2 regions of the Flavobacterium humidisoli genome follow, and region 2 is predicted to be linked to the other one. Evidence: riboswitches for the same ligand, from Rfam matches in the RefSeq annotation. Region 2 holds a riboswitch; the other holds the start of a gene.
The links. Region 2 has a riboswitch for cobalamin ahead of M0M44_RS15850 (TonB-dependent receptor). Riboswitches for the same ligand answer to the same signal wherever they lie in the genome.
Positions count from the first base shown of each region.

Region 1: another riboswitch for cobalamin. It lies ahead of M0M44_RS00475 (TonB-dependent receptor plug domain-containing protein); the one in region 2 lies ahead of M0M44_RS15850 (TonB-dependent receptor).

Region 1 is NZ_CP096829.1:88,542-96,741, reverse strand. It holds gene M0M44_RS00500 (DUF4252 domain-containing protein) at 1-71, opposite strand, end outside; gene M0M44_RS00495 (hypothetical protein) at 90-551, opposite strand; gene M0M44_RS00490 (RNA polymerase sigma factor) at 538-1,047, opposite strand; gene M0M44_RS00485 (S41 family peptidase) at 1,215-2,675, shown strand; gene M0M44_RS00480 (YncE family protein) at 2,761-3,798, opposite strand; gene M0M44_RS00475 (TonB-dependent receptor plug domain-containing protein) at 3,802-5,655, opposite strand; cobalamin riboswitch at 5,683-5,891, opposite strand; gene cobC (alpha-ribazole phosphatase) at 5,957-6,490, opposite strand; gene M0M44_RS00465 (adenosylcobinamide-GDP ribazoletransferase) at 6,475-7,272, opposite strand; gene cobT (nicotinate-nucleotide--dimethylbenzimidazole phosphoribosyltransferase) at 7,453-8,200, opposite strand, start outside.
Region 2 is NZ_CP096829.1:3,687,740-3,695,939, forward strand. It holds gene M0M44_RS15835 (GNAT family N-acetyltransferase) at 1-110, opposite strand, end outside; gene M0M44_RS15840 (hypothetical protein) at 236-829, opposite strand; gene M0M44_RS15845 (YybH family protein) at 1,159-2,070, shown strand; cobalamin riboswitch at 2,118-2,320, shown strand; gene M0M44_RS15850 (TonB-dependent receptor) at 2,436-4,484, shown strand; gene M0M44_RS15855 (YncE family protein) at 4,481-5,626, shown strand; gene M0M44_RS15860 (cell surface protein) at 5,630-6,826, shown strand; gene M0M44_RS15865 (DUF5074 domain-containing protein) at 6,852-8,200, shown strand, end outside.

The sequences.
Region 1 (8,200 bases), 2.0 Mb from region 2:
TCAAAAGCGCCTTGTGCGTAGAATGTTGTGGTAACAAATGCGAATACTAAGGTTATAATGAAATTTTTCATGATTATTTTTGTGTTTAATTACTGTTTAAAAATTTTGTTTTTTGATTGTTCGAATTCATTAATGTACTGTACACTTTCTATACCTACATTAACATTGTTTGATAATAAAGCCAAAGCCTTTTGAGTTGCTTTTAAAGCTTCTTCGGGATTATCGTAGGTTCCTAATTCTGTTTGCGATGCCACTGCAGTTGCTTCTTTTTGCTCGCTCATAAAAAAGTAGGTTCCAATTCCCAGCAAAACAACAGCTGATGCCGCAATCGATAACCACGCTACGTTACGTTTTTTAGATTGTAGTGGAATTTCATACGTTGATTTCTGTTCTTTTGCATGAGAGAAATATCCAAACATAGGTTTGTATTGCTCCAAATGCTGCGCAACATTCGGTGAAGAAAAATATTCTTTTAATTGATTTTCCTCAGCAATAGAAGTTTCTCCCTGAAAGTATTTTTCTAATATATCTTCTATTTTATTTAGTTCCATAAAGGTGTGTATTTGTCATTGATTCTCTAATTTTTTTTCTCGCTCTCGAAAGTGCCACTCGTATTGCTGTTTCGTTCATATTTACGATTTTGGCTATTTCTTCAAATTCATATTGCTCCACATCTCGTAGCTGAATTAATAATTGCATTTGTTCGGGCATCTCATTTATAATTTTTTCGACCCATTCTAAACTGTCTTGATCCTCCAGTTTTTTATCCAATTGCGGCTGCCGATCGGTAAAGTTGTTGTGAACAATTTGCAGATTGCTAGCTCTTTTAGATTTTAGCTGATCGAGACAATAATTTTTGGTCATGGTCATTGCCAATGCTTCTACGCTATTATAGCTTTGCAGATTGTCTTTTTTGTTCCATAATTTCACCATTACTTCCTGAGTTGCATCTTCTGCTTCTTCAGTGCTAGTAAGCAATCTTTTTGCCAGACGAAAAACTTTGTCTTTAAAAGGATTTATTAATTCTATAAATACAACTTGGTTCATTAATCTGATGGTTAATCGTTAGCTTATATATTCAAGACGAGACACAATTATATTTGTTACAGCAAAAAAGAAAAAAAATTATGTAAAAAAAATACTGCTTTAAGGATAAAGCTAAAACTAAAGATACTACTTTTACGTTTATTCAGAATATAGATAACCTACACGATATGAAAACAAATTTAAAGAGCATTCTTCTTCTCTTTTTATTCGCATTTTCTTTACAGTCTTGTGAAGATCAGGATGATGTTGCAGCTCCAGCAGACTTACAGATTAATAATTTTATTTGGAGAGGATTGAATGAGGTCTACTTATGGCAGGCCGATGTACCCAATCTAGCTGATGGCCGTAATTTGCAGCCAGATTTTAATCAGTTTTTAAGAGGATATTCTCATCCAGAGGATTTGTTTGAAGATTTATTGAACAAACCAGAAAGTAAATATCCAAACGGCGATGCCATTGACCGTTTCAGTTGGATTGTTGAAGATTATACTGTTTTAGAACAGGAGTTAAGCGGTGTTACCAAAAATAATGGCGTCGACTTTAGATTGAGTCGCGTAACGTCAGGATCGAATGATGTAGTAGGTTTTGTACGATATATTATTCCAAATTCTGATGCTTCTACTAAAGCAATTAAGCGTGGTGACTTATTTACGAGTGTAAATGGTGTGAAACTTACGGTTTCAAATTATCAAGAACTATTATTGAATAAGGATAGTTATACGCTAAACTTGGCGGATTATAATGGAAGCAGTTATGTTTTGAATGGAAAATCGGTTGACTTGACAAAAACTGTTTTAGAAGAAAATCCTATTTTAATCAGTAAAGTAATTCCTTCTGGAAGCCATAAAATTGGTTATTTAATGTATAATGGTTTTTATCCTGGATATGACGATAAATTAAATCAGGTTTTTGGCGAATTCAAATCGCAAGGAATAACAGACTTAGTTTTAGATCTTCGATATAATGGAGGAGGATCTGTTACATCTTCTATTAGACTTTCTAGTATGATTACAGGACAGTTTGACAATCAGATTTTTGCTAAAACGCAGTTTAATACAAAGTGGATGAAAGATATGACTGCTGATGATTTAGAAAGTTTGAATTACAGATTTGTAAATAATATTGATGGAAAAGCGCTAAATAGCTTAAACTTAAATACGGTTTATATTATTACAACAGCTAGTACAGCATCTGCCAGTGAATTGGTTGTTAATGGATTAACACCTTATATTAATGTAGTTCAGATTGGAGAAACTACGACAGGTAAGAATGTTGGTTCGTATACGATTTATGATTCAGAAACTTTGTTTACTAAAAAAGGAATTAATCCAAATCATAAATATGCAATGCAACCTTTAGTTTTTAAAATTTCAAATTCTGCAGGTTTTGGAGATTATACTCAAGGTTTGCAACCTACTTATGTGCAAAGAGAATATTTGGATACCTATGGTGTTTTAGGAGAAACGTCTGAACCTTTGCTTAATTTGGCTATTTCAAAAATTACAGGTTCTTCTGCTAGAAGAGTTCTAAACGATTCTGAACCAGAGCATCCTTATTTGACAGATTCAAAAATTATAAACGGATTAAGACACGGAATGTATTTTCAAAATCCACCAAAGAGTTTTTAAAATAATCCACGTAATAAATAGGAAAGGCTTTCATCACTGAAAGCCTTTTCCATAAAAAAACAAAAACTAATTCTAATGGTAAAAATTAATCGTTAAAGTAGAATCCGTTTGGACCTACACCAACAGTTAATTCTTTTAATAAACTTCCGCTGAAGTTATAAATATAAGCTTTGCTATCTTCTTTAAAGTTTCCGCCATCTGCAAGGAAAACACGGTTGTCTTTTACTGCAAAACCGTAAAGGTAACCAAGATCTGAAGTAGCTGTAAAAAGCGGACTAGTAGCAGCAGCTGTTGCTGATGTAGTAATTGAGTAAACAGAATTTGCAACTGTATAATATACTTTGTTGTCTTCAATATCTAAAAATCCAGCTACTCCTTGAGATTCCGGAATTTCAATTTTAGAAACAGATTTGTCAGAGATTTTTACTTTTAAAATTACACTGCTTGCTGTATAAGAAGGCTGTAAGATAAAAAGGCTTCCGTTTTCTTCTTCAATAGAATCTGAACCGTAACCAATGGTTATTGGAGCTTCTAAAGTTTTTGAAGCGATGTTATAAATAGAAAGTTTATCAGTTCCCAAAGGATCTGTGATGTATAATTTTCCGCCTTCTTCTATAATTCTATTTCCAGTTGTGTTTAATGCAATTTTAGATTCAACAACGTTTGTAGCCAAATTAATTACCGCAATGTAATCGTCTGTACTTCCTGTTTCAGCGCTGTATGAATTTGCATTTGTTACGTAAGCTTTTCCGTCTTTTATCACTCCATATCTAGGATTAACCAAGCCACTGTCAACTTTTGCAATTAATTTGAAAGTATAACGGTTTACGATGTTTATTACATTTGAACCTCCTGCAATAATATATGCTTTGTCTCCTTCGAAAAAGATATTCTGAACAAATTTTCCAAGTACATCAGATCCATTTTCGGCTTTGTAAGCATCTTTTGTAAATATGCTAAAATCATTACTAGAGAATGAAACAGTTCCTGCATCTGAGCTTCCTTCATTTAAAATGAAAAAACCATTGTCGTAAGCACCTTTTGGGGCATCGTCATCATCACTTGAACAAGAAGCGAATAACGAAATACTTAACGCTATTAAAAGTAATTTACTAAACTTCATATATTAAAATTTTAAGGTTATATACATATTGAAATTGCGACCTGGCATTGGTCTGTTTTCCAGACTTTCGTAATCTTTATTAAAAAGATTTAAAACTTGAAAACCTACTTTGAAAGAATCTAAAAATTTAAGATCATAATCGATTCCGATATTTGAAATCGTATAATCGTTAATAATTTCGTCAGGATTATTATCGGCTCTCGTGTAAACAAATCCGTTATAAAGAATTTGATAATAAGCACTTAATTTATTTCTAGAATAGGAGACAGATCCTGTAGCTTTATTAAACGGCACAAAAAACAATTGATTTTTAGTTTTTTCATCTTGCGAAACCGTATAAGCATAAGTAGCATTTGCTGCGAAACTGTTTTTGCCATAACTTTTTTTCCAAGCCAGCATAGTTTCTGTTCCGTAACTGTTTACTTTATCTTGATTCTGAGGGGTCCAAATGCCATTTGCTCCAGGAACCCATTGCAGCATGTCGGTAATTTTCATGTAGTAGAAATTCTGTGTCCAAGACCAATTTTTGAATGTAAAAACGTTGCCAATTTCCCCTTGGTAAGAGTTTTCAGGTTTTAAATTAGGATTTCCTCCTTGGTCCCAATACAAATCATTGTAGGTCGGAATTCTAAAATTTCGTGATACATTAAGTTTTAAATTGTACCAATCATTGAATTTATAAGAAGATCCGAGATTGAATAAAACAGGAGATTTATAGTTATCCGTAAACTCTTTTCTAACCCCGAGTTCGTTTTTCCAATTGTCTCCAATATCTTGTCTAACCAATAAAGAAGCAGAGCTTATTTCGCGAATATGACTTCCAAAACTGGTTCCGTAACCATTTGTTCTGCTATAATCTACAATTCCGTTAAGATGTGTAGATTTGAATACATGATAATCGACATCGAGTTTGGTAATTAAGTTTTCAGTCTTTCCGTATGTATAATTTTTTGAAGAATTATCTTCAAAGTATTGATAGTTTTCGAAAATATAGGCTGTTTTAAAATTGGTTTTAAGCTTTCCGAAACTTCCATCATATTCCAGTAAGTTTCTGTTAAAACCGTTTATGTATTTACTTTTGGTTTCAGACTCTACTATTAAAGAAGTGTTACGGTCGGTGTTTGAACTCTGGCTGTATAGTTTTAAAATATGATTTTGGTTGAATTTATATCCAGCATTAGCGCTTAAGGTAATAATGTCATATTGTCCATTCTGATTCCATCGCTGTTCGCCTCTCCAAGTATATCGATTTAAGTATTTGTAATCGTTAGTCGAGCTATTTTTTGACATTCCAATTTGAGCACTCCATTTTTTGTTAGAAATAGAAGTTTTATAATTAATTCCAATCGTGTTAAAACTGCCGTAATCTAGTCTTAAATTATTCTCAAAACGATTAAAAAATAACAAATCGTTATTTAAGTGCACCGTTCCTCCAACAGCACCGCTTCCGTAAATAACACTTCCGCCACCCGCTTTTACGCTTATCGAATTATAATCGGAACCCGAAATGGTATTAAAATCGGTGCTTCCGTTCATTTGGGAATTGATATTAATTCCGTTCCAGATTACCGCTGTCTGAGAAGAAGTCGTACCTCTAAAAGAAACCGTAGAAAGCATTCCGCGTCCGTATTCTTTAAAATATAAAGTCGAATTAAAGTTTAATAAATCGGTAAGGAGCGCTTCATTTTTATTGATTATAGAATCATTTAGTTTTAAAACAGATTGCGAAACCGAGTAGTTTTTTAAGTTTTTATCTGAAACCAATACTTCTTTTAAACTGGTAATAGAATCGCTCTGCGCCGAAATAATCTGGCACATCACAAAAGAACAAAAAGCAAGAAGTCGTTTTATAGTCATAATTTCTTCGCTCTTTTTCCCGAGAGCTCGATAATTGTTACAAAGGCAGGTCTCCTGGCTTGCGTCTTGCTGTTTACCTTCCCATCACGCAAGGCGTGACAGTGGTGATGTAGTTACAGCAAGCATTCATTTTTTTTGAACTTAGCTTACAGTTGCGGGTACAGCTCAAGTATTTACTTGATTCCCTTTTAATGTGTTTTTAAATCAAAAACACAACCTTAATTTGCTGCAAAGATAAAGTTAAAAATATTGATTATTCAAATTTCTTTTCCATTTGATAGAAAATTATAAATAATTTGCACTAAAAATCGATTTTTATAACTTCTCCGAAATCAACTTTATTATTAAAAGCTTCTTTTAATGGAAGTGAATTCTGATGACACAAAATACTTCTTATAATTCCTGCATGGGCAACAATAACAATTGGCTGATTTATTTTTGAAATTTCATTAACTAAAAAATCACCAACTCTTTCATGTAATTCTACAAAAGATTCTCCATTTGAAACTTTGATATTTACAAAATCTTCCATCCACGGATTGAGTTCTTCAGACGGAATTTCGTTCCAGCTTTTCAATTCCCAATCACCAAAATTCATTTCTTTTAAACGTTCATCTTCGCGATAAGAAATGGTTTTGATGTTATCTTGAATATGTTTTGCTAAAATAACACAGCGCTTAAGTGGGCTAGAAAATATTATTGCTTCAGAAGGAAGTTCAGAAATGATTTTGCCGAAAACTTCATCAAATGGTACTGCAATATCGACGTCTGATTGTCCGTAACAGATTCCTTTTTCGCATACTGTTTCGGTATGACGGACTAGATAAATTTCCATAAAAATAAAATACTAAGGTAAAATACTACTTCGCAAACCTGTTGTGTAGCGCCAAGACAATCTCCTGTATAACCGTCAATCCATTTCTGAAAATATCGGGCTAAAAAATATCGAGTTATAAAAACAGGGATTATGGTCAGGAGAAATCTCCAATCAAAATAAGAGAATACAAGTAACGGAATTAAACCAAAAAAGAATGAGCCAAAAACTTCTTTCCAAGTATATTGTTTTGCAATAGGTTTACTTTTGCTTGAAGCATCTTCACGTGAATATTCGTGCGTAAAAATAATACTGATTGCCGCCAGACGACTCAAAGAATGAGCAGAAATAAATAAGAGAAAAATTTTAAAAACTGCCATCGAATCATAAACTTGAAATAACAAAATAGATTCTGAAAGCAATCTGAATTTTAATAAAAAAAGCAAAACCAATCCGATTGCTCCATAAGCACCAATGGCGCTGTCTTTCATAATCATTAAGATCTTTTCTTTCGTCCAGCCTCCGCCAAAACCATCACAAACATCGGCAAATCCGTCTTCGTGAAAGGCTCCGGTTGTTAATATAGAAGTAATAATTGCCAATATAACAGCTGTTTCTGTATAAAGAAATTGAGCAAATAGAGAATAAGCTATAAAAGAAATACTCCCAACAATCCAACCAATAAATGGGAAATATCTTGTGGCTTTATTTAGATAATCTGGATGATGAGTAATGTTTTTTGGACACGGAATTCTAGTGTAGAACATTAAACAGGTGAAGAAAATATGTAGTTCTTTTTTCATTTAGAGTGGGTTTTCATTTAGTATGTCATTTCAACGAAGTAGAAATCTTCGCAAGTAATTCCATTCTAAAAGAGGCTTAACTTTGTGGAGCTTCTAACGGAGATTTCTCCTTCGTCGAAATGACAAAAATGAGAATAAATCATAATGAAACATAATTATTTTTAGAAATTAAAATAATTACTATTTCCTACTTATCCCCGCGCTTTCAAAACTAGCCATTTCATTTAAAAAAGCTTCAGCCGATTTTAAAATAGGGAAAGCGACAGCACATCCAGTTCCTTCTCCCAGACGTAAATCGAGATTTAAAATAGGTTTTGCTTCTAAGTAATTTAGTAATTCTGAATGTGCTTTTTCAGCAGAGCAATGGCAAAAAACAGCATTTTGTTTGATGTTTGGATTTATTTTAAAAGCAATTAAATACGCAACAGTGCAAATAAAACCGTCAACCAAGATTAGCATTTTATTTTCAAAAGCAGTCAGCATTCCGCCAGCCATCTGAAGAATCTCAAAACCGCCGAAATAGGAAAGCTGTGACATTAATTCGGCTTGACCGGAATAATTGTCTAATGCTTTTTTGAGTAGATTTTGTTTTTGAAGCAGTTTTTCGTTTTCAACTCCAGTTCCTTTTCCGATACATTCTTGAATAGGAAAACCGGTTAAAAGACTCATTAAAATAGAAGCGGTTGATGTGTTTCCAATTCCCATTTCACCAAAACCAATACAGTTTGAACCCGATTTTGCAATATTTTCGACAATCGATTTTCCTTTTTCAAAACACAATTGGACTTCAGATTCACTCATTGCGGGAACATGCAGAAAAGACTGTGTTCCTTTTGCAATTTTTGCATCGATTAATTTTGCATTGGTTGGAAAATCATAATTAACGCCCGAATCTACAATTGACAATTCGATATTATTCTGATTGCAA
Region 2 (8,200 bases):
TCAGGCTGATCTTCTAAAGTGACAGGAACATTAAATTCTTTTTGCTGAATGTGTAAAATCAAATCTACGATTTCATTTTCGTACTTATTTTGTATAGGCTGAATTTGCATTTGTATGGTAAATTAAATATCTGTACAAAACTACGTAGTTAACTACACATATGCAACAAAAAAACTGCTGAAACCAGCAGTTTTAAATGTTTTTTATGATTTCAAACGATTTTTGTTAGAAAGTTTTATTCTTTAACTAATACAATAACAGCTTTGTATCCCGTACCAACATTCCATTCGCTTGACGAAATAACTTGGCCTTTATCGTCATAAACTTTAAATTCGGCTGTATTTGGAGAAGCAAAACCTTCGTTTAAAGCCTCAATGTCAATTTTGTTGATTCCTTTTACTAAGTTGATCTTAACACTTTTAAAATCGCCATTTAAGAAAACTTCAGGCTCAATTACTTGATCATTTAAATATACTTTTACTTTATCGCCGTCTACAAAAGCAGCATCACGATACATAATGGTCGAAGTAACGGCTGTTGTATTGAAATTACCTAAAAACTGATTTCTTCTATAAAATATTCCTTCAACATTTGCTTCTGGCTTATAAAGATTAGTGTTTTTAAATAACTCGTCAGGATTAACCTGAAGCGGTGCAGGTTTCTCAATAGGCGCTGGCGGGTTTTCTTTTGGAGCTTCTTCTTTTGGAGGGATAACTTCTTTTACAGGAGATTTTTTTGCTGGAATCGATTTGAATTTATTATCAAGTTCCTGAGCAAAACTGTGCAATGAAAAGGAAGCAAAGGCAATTATCAAAAATATTTTTTTCATGTTTTTATACTATTAATCTTGAGTGGTATTGATTTAAAAAATTAGATGCATCATAATCTTTTATATATAAACATTTTATGAAACCAAATATTGTCTTGTTATGAATTATTTGTCGAAAAATTAACTTCTTTGTAAGCAAAATTTAAGTGTTTTCTGCTGCAACTGAATTATCTCTATATTCTCGTGAAGTTTTTAAGATTCTTTCTTATATAATGGAATGAAAAATATTCTCAACGATTGATTTAAAATCCTGTTTTTATATTTTTTTTATTGTAAAATATTGAATATTAATATTTTGTATATTTATTGTTCAATAAAATATTTCTGGTATGAACAGGTTAAGTTTTATCTTTTTCCTTTTTGCATCCGTTGGTTTTGCTCAGGAAAACAGCACAAATTCGAGTATTAAAAAGCAGATTGAAGATTATAATGTCTCGTTTGCAATTGCTTTTACAAAAGGAAATCAAGACGATTTAGCAAAAGCTTATACAGATCAAACCCTATTTATGCCCGAGCATAGCAGACAGCGAGTGGGCAGAAAAGCGATTAGGGACTTTTACAAACAATGGTTGAAACAGGCAAAAGTTACTTCATATCAAAAAACAATTTTAGAGTTACAGGATTTTGGAAACTATGTTTTAGAAATTGGAACTTTTAAGGAAGATTTAAATCTAAATGAGCAGAAAGCGTTTTCTTATATTGGAAAATATTCCGTTTTATGGAAAAAGCCTTCAAAAAAAAGTGTCCCTCCAACAATTGCTGCAGAAATCTGGGGTTCTTCAAGTTATTTTGATGATAAAAATATTCCAGATATAAACGATATTGAAATTCCAAAGACTAAAAAATATATGCCGACTGACAAATTAACTTTGGAGGTAAAAGAAAGAAATAAAGCCATTAAAGAGATGGTTCAGAATAGGCAAGGAGCAGAGCATGCCAAAATGTTTATGCCAGATGCGATGTATTTAACATATTATACTCCGATTCTTTCGGGTGAAAAAGAAATTACGGATTATTTTACAGCGCATGAAAAACCTGGCACACTACATATCGAACAAATTTCGATTGAAACTTCAAATATTATTTATGCACAAAAAGCCATTGTAGAATTTGGTTTCTACAGCGTTGATTGGCGCGATGGAGAAAACAGTGGTAATGTAAAAGGAAAAAGCATAAATGTCTGGAAAAAAGGCAGTAATGGAGAGTTGCTGCTTTTTCGCCAAATAGTAAATCATGATTAAAAATTAAAAAACAGACAGGTAACTTGCAGACACCATACCTGAGTTATATCTTTGTGGCTGATTTTGGTCTGTTTTTTCAATTCAGAAAAAACAGTTAAAAGGGAATCAGGTGCAAATCCTGAACAGACCCGCTACTGTAAGTTCTATTTGAGTCTTTAAACATTACTAATGCCATTGTTCGTTGTTTCGGATGAGAAGGCCGTTTAAAGATGGAATAAGTCAGGAGACCTGCCACGATCACATAGTTTAAAACTTTCGTGGTATGAAGTTGATGACAAGATAATGACCTGCTATTTAGGATAGTTGGCCTATTTCTATGTTTTTATAATTACTGCATCACGTAAAGTTTATTTAATAAAATCGTGATGTATAATTTGAAGAAAACTTTATTTTCTATTTTTTTAGTACTTGTTCCTTTTTTGCTTCATTCTCAAGCAGTGACTGATAGTTCACGGGTTTTAAAAGAAGTGGTTTTAAAAGGAAAACCATATCAGGAAGTGATTCCCGTACAAAGTCTTTTGGGCGTTCTGCTCGAGAATTTGGCGACTCACAATGTCGCAGATGCGCTTCGTTATTTTGCAGGAACCCAAATTAAAGATTATGGCGGAGTTGGCGGACTTAAAACGGTTGACGTTCGTAATATGGGAACGCATCATGTTGGTGTTTTTTACGACGGAATTCAGCTTGGAAATGCGCAAAATGGCGTAACCAATCTAGGAAAATATTCGCTTGACGACATGGAATCTTTGACGATGTATAACGGTCAGAAAAGTGAAATTTTTCAGTCGGCTAAAGATTTTGCTTCTGCTTCTGCGATTTATTTGCGAACCAAACGACCTGCTTTTTCGGGCAATAAGAAAACAAATCTTCTGGTTCGTTACAAAACAATGTCTATTGATTATCATGATCCTTCTTTTAGATGGGAACAAAAACTGAGCGATAAAGTCAGCTTGAGTGTAAGCTCAGAATACATCAAATCAAACGGGCAGTATAAATTTAGGTATAAAAGAAAAAATCAAGACGGTAGCATTGCATACGATACCACAGCAACGCGATGGAACAGCGATATTGAAGCCTTTCGATTTGAATCGGGTTTGTTCGGAAAAATAAATAAAGGAACTTGGGACGCCAAAGTGTATTATTACGATTCTGAAAGAGGCGCTCCTGGTGCCATTGTAGAAAATAAGTTTCGAGATGGTTTTCGTCAATTTGACAAGAATTTTTTCTCTCAAGCTTCCTTAATGAAAGACGTTTCTGAAAAGTATAAATTTCAGCTAAAAGGCAAATTTGCTTATGATTACACCCATTATATTGCACGAGATACTACCAATGTTTTAGGAGAAACGGTAACGGAAGGCGTGCAATCTAATGATAGCTATTATCAGCAAGAAGCCTATTTTTCTGCGGTCAATATGTACAGCATTTTACCCACTTGGGATGTTTCGCTATCAACCGATTTTCAATACAATAAGCTAAATGCAACTAGAAGAGGCATTCAGACACAATTTTCTTTTCCGCACCGTTATACTGCACTAGTTTCTCTTGCGACTTCTTATCGATATGAAGGTTTTAAAATTTTAGGAAATGTACTCGCAACTCGCGTTATCGAAGAAGTGAAGTACAATGCCAAAGCACCCAACAAAACCGAATTTACTCCCGCTATATTTCTAGGTTATACGCCGTTTAAGAAATACGATTTCAATTTAAGAGCTTTCGCTAAACGAATTTTCAGAATGCCAACTTTCAATGATCTGTATTATACAATGATAGGTTCGAGCACTTTGAGGCCAGAATATATGAATCAGTACGATGTTGGTTTTACGTATAATTTCCCCGTAAGGGAAAGCTTTTTTGATAAATTTTCTTTTCAGGCAGATGCTTATTATACCAATACAAAAGATAAAATTATTGCTGCTCCAACAGGAAATCTGTTCCGTTGGATGATGACCAATATCGGGCAGGTAAAAGGAAAAGGAATCGAAACGGTGCTGAATATGGTAACTCATATTGAGAAAGTAAATCTAACTGCAAACTTGACTTATACGTATTCTCAAAGTCAGGATTTTACAAAGTTTGTTGGTTTAGAGATGTCTTCTTATGGAGATCAAATTCCGTATACGCCTTGGCACAGCGGATCTGGAATTTTGAATGCTGGTTATGAATCTTGGAATTTTAATTACAGTTTTATTTATGTCGGAAAACGCTACAACGGAAATGTCAATAACATTAAAGTAAATGAAGTTCAGCCTTGGTATACACACGATTTGGCGGTTCAAAAATCTTTCACATTCAAGAATTACAAATTGAACGGAACGATAGAAGTCAACAATGCTTTCAACCAGCAGTATGAAGTGATTTACAATTATCCGATGCCAGGAAGAACATTCAAGTTTATAATCAGTTTTGAGTTATGAAAAAGAGCATTTTAAAAATAGTATTCAGTTTAAGTATTGCCGTTTTTTTAGTTTCCTGCAGAGAAGACGAAACCATATTTCTTTCTTCGGATGTGAGTGTTGCTGCGCCAAGAAGCGATGGCAATATTGAAGGCTTTTATCTTCTAAACGAAGGAAATATGGGAATGAACCGTGCGAGTTTGGATGTTTTTAACTACAGAACAGGAAATTACACTACAGATGTATATTCAGAACGAAATCCTTCGGTTGTAAAAGAATTGGGAGATGTTGGAAATGACATTAAAATCTACGGAAATAAAGTTTATGCGGTCATTAATTGTTCTAACAAAGTGGAAGTTTTAGAAAAATGGACGGCAAAACGCATCAAAAAAATAGACATTCCAAATTGCCGTTATGTTGCTTTTTATAAGGGCAAAGCGTATGTGAGTTCGTACTCTGGGCCTGTTGCCATAAATCCGAATGCCGAAATTGGTTTTGTGGCTGAAATTGACACCACTTCATTAGAAATAAAAAGAAAAGTAACGGTTGGTTATCAGCCCGAACAAATGGTCGTTCATAACGGAAAATTGTATGTGGCCAATTCTGGCGGTTATAGAGTTCCAAATTATGACAGAACGGTTTCTGTAATTGATCTGGAAACGTTTACAGAGATTAAAAAAATCGATGTTGGAATCAATTTATACAGCATGCAGATTGACAGTCGCGGCGATATTTATGTGAGTTCGCGAGGCGATTATTACAACACACCGTCCAATCTTTTTATTATTGATACGCAGACAGATGAAAAGAAAATGCAACTCGATATCCCGGTTTCTGGAACTTGTCTCGTTAACGATTTATTGTATTACTATAGTGTTTCTTGGAGTTATCTAACGGGAACAAATAAAGTGAGTTACGGAATTTTAGATACCAAAACTAAAAAAGTAATTACAAACCAAATTATTACAGACGGAACCGACAAGCAAATCATGATTCCGTATGGTCTTCAAGTCAATCCAGAAACCAAAGAAATCTACATTACCGACGCTCAAAACTATGTAGTAACGGGTTATATCTACTGTTTTACGCCCGATGGAAAATTAAAATGGAAAACAACCGCTGGAAATATTCCCGCTCATATTGCTTTTATAACTAAAAATTAAAAAATGTTGAACAAAAAACTTTTCAAAATCGCTTTGTTTTCAATTCTCTTTTTGGGATTTGTTGCCTGCGATAAAGACAATGAAGAAGATTTGCTTCCTGCAGAAATTCTGAAAGAATCGTATACAATTGACCGCTTTAAAGTGCTGAATATTGCAACAGCTCTTCCAATTACTGCAAAATTGACTTGGAGTATCAATGATTCTATTATTTCAGAAAATGCAGATTTAGATTTTATTAGCCCTTTTCAAAAAAATTATCCGCTGACTTTAAAAGTAGAAATTAATGGAGAATCAAAAATTTACACTTCTTCAATTAATGTGATAAAAGAAACTGGAACTTACAGCAGATATATTTCTAATGTGCTTGATTTTCGTCCTGCAGTTGGTCAGTTTACTAATGAAATTCCGCAATATGTAACGGGAAATACAGAGGCCAACATTATTGCTGCTGCGAAAAAAGCAATTGTTGGTTCAAATACGTCTATGATTTCGCTTGGCGGTTTTGGCGGTTATGTAGTTTTTGGTTTCGATCATACTATTCCGAATAGGGATGGTCGTGATTTTAAGATTTTAGGAAATGCTTTTTGGGGAAATGAAGCCAATGAAGCACGCGCAGGATCTTGCGAGCCAGGTATTATTATGGTGGCTTATGACAAAAATAAAAACGGCAAACCAGATGACGACGAATGGTATGAAATTGCTGGAAGCGAATACTTTAAAAGCACTACAATAAAAAACTACGAGATCACTTATTTTAAACCAGATGTTAATAAGGAACCTATGACAGGAAATGAATTTTGGCAATTTGATACAGAATATATTAAATGGCAGGACAATGCTGGGCAATCGGGTTATAAAGTACAAAACGTATTTCATAACCAAAGTTATTATCCGCTTTGGATTGCCGATGCTTCTTATACTTTGAAAGGAACCAAAATAGCAGATAATTTCTACGATCAAAGTGGTGAAGGTTCGTATTGGGTCGGCAAATCTTTTGAATTTGGTTACGCTGATAATGCACCCAATAACGATGAAGCTTCAAATATTGACATTTCTTGGGCAGTAGATAAAAACGGAAAATATGTCAAACTTCCAGGAATTGATTTCGTAAAAGTTTACACGGCAATTAATCAGGAAGCAGGCTGGCTTGGAGAAGTTTCTACAGAAGTTTCAGGCGCTTACGATTTACATCTTAATTAACACAACATTTAAAAATTAATAAATTATGAGGAAAAATTACTTTATAGTAATCCTGTTATTTTTTGCATTTCTAACCAATGCGCAAATAACAATTCAAGGCGTTCCTAGAAATGATGTTAAATCAAAAACAGTAACGCAAAAGCAAGTAACGGCAAAAAGCGCCAATTCGACCACTTTTTCAGATATTCAATTTTGGGTTGGAAGTGGAGTTAATCAGGCTGCATTTGTGGTGCAGTGGAATGACGGTAAAACTTCTGATGCCTTAGTTTGGGGTTTTAAATGGGACGGAACTGCAACAGGAGAAGACATGATTAAAGCTATTGCAAAAGCTGATCCACGTTTCTTTGCTTTACTCAGACAAGGTACTCAGTATGGATCTGCAATTGGCGGATTTGGTTTCGATTTGAACGGAACGGGCACAAACGGACTTTATAAAGATGGAAATAAAATGTATCCATATTATCCTTTCGATGGTCTTATTAATACTAGCGAATACGATTTTGATTCTTATACGGGCATTGATGCCGATGATCACTGGCAGTCAGGATGGATGGTAGGATATTGGTCATACTGGGTTAAAGATCCTGTAGATGAAGGTTATAATTATTCTGGTGTTGGAGCTTCTACTCGCGAATTGCAGAATGGTTCTTGGGATGTCTGGAATTTTAATCCAAATATGGAAATGTTTGATATTGCAACGACTTTTACTCCAGTTGCTCCTTATTCTAAAACAATAGATTTTAGCAAAGGCTATTTTATTGTAAATGAAGATTGGTTTGGGCACGTTAACGGATCTGTAAATTTTGTTGATAATAACGGAAACATTAATTATCGGGTTTATAGTGAAGCCAATAACAACAATTCTTTTGGCGCAACTACGCAATATGGAACTATTTACGGAGATAAATTTTACTTTGTCTCTAAACAGGCTAAAGATGGTGGAGATACACAATATATTGCTGGCGGAAGATTGGTTGTTGCCGATGCTTTAACGATGAAAAAAATAGCTTCGTTTGATGATATTGGAGGAGGAGACGGTCGCTCTTTTATTGGTGTTGATGAGAAAACGGGTTACATAGGCGCTTCTAATGGTATTTTTCTGTTTGATATTGCTAATATGAAAGTTGGGAGCATGGTACCAGGAACAGGAGGAGGAAGTCAGTATTTAGGACAAATCGGAAATATGATTCGTACTTCGCAATATGTTTTTGCTGTAAAACAGAGTACAGGAATTTTGGTTATTGATCCTAAAACGAATACTGTTGTAAAAACTATTGCAGGTGCATTCCATTCGGTTACACAGGCCAAAGACGGAAGCGTTTGGGGAATTCAGAATCAGAAATTGCTAAATATTGACACACTGACTTTTACAAC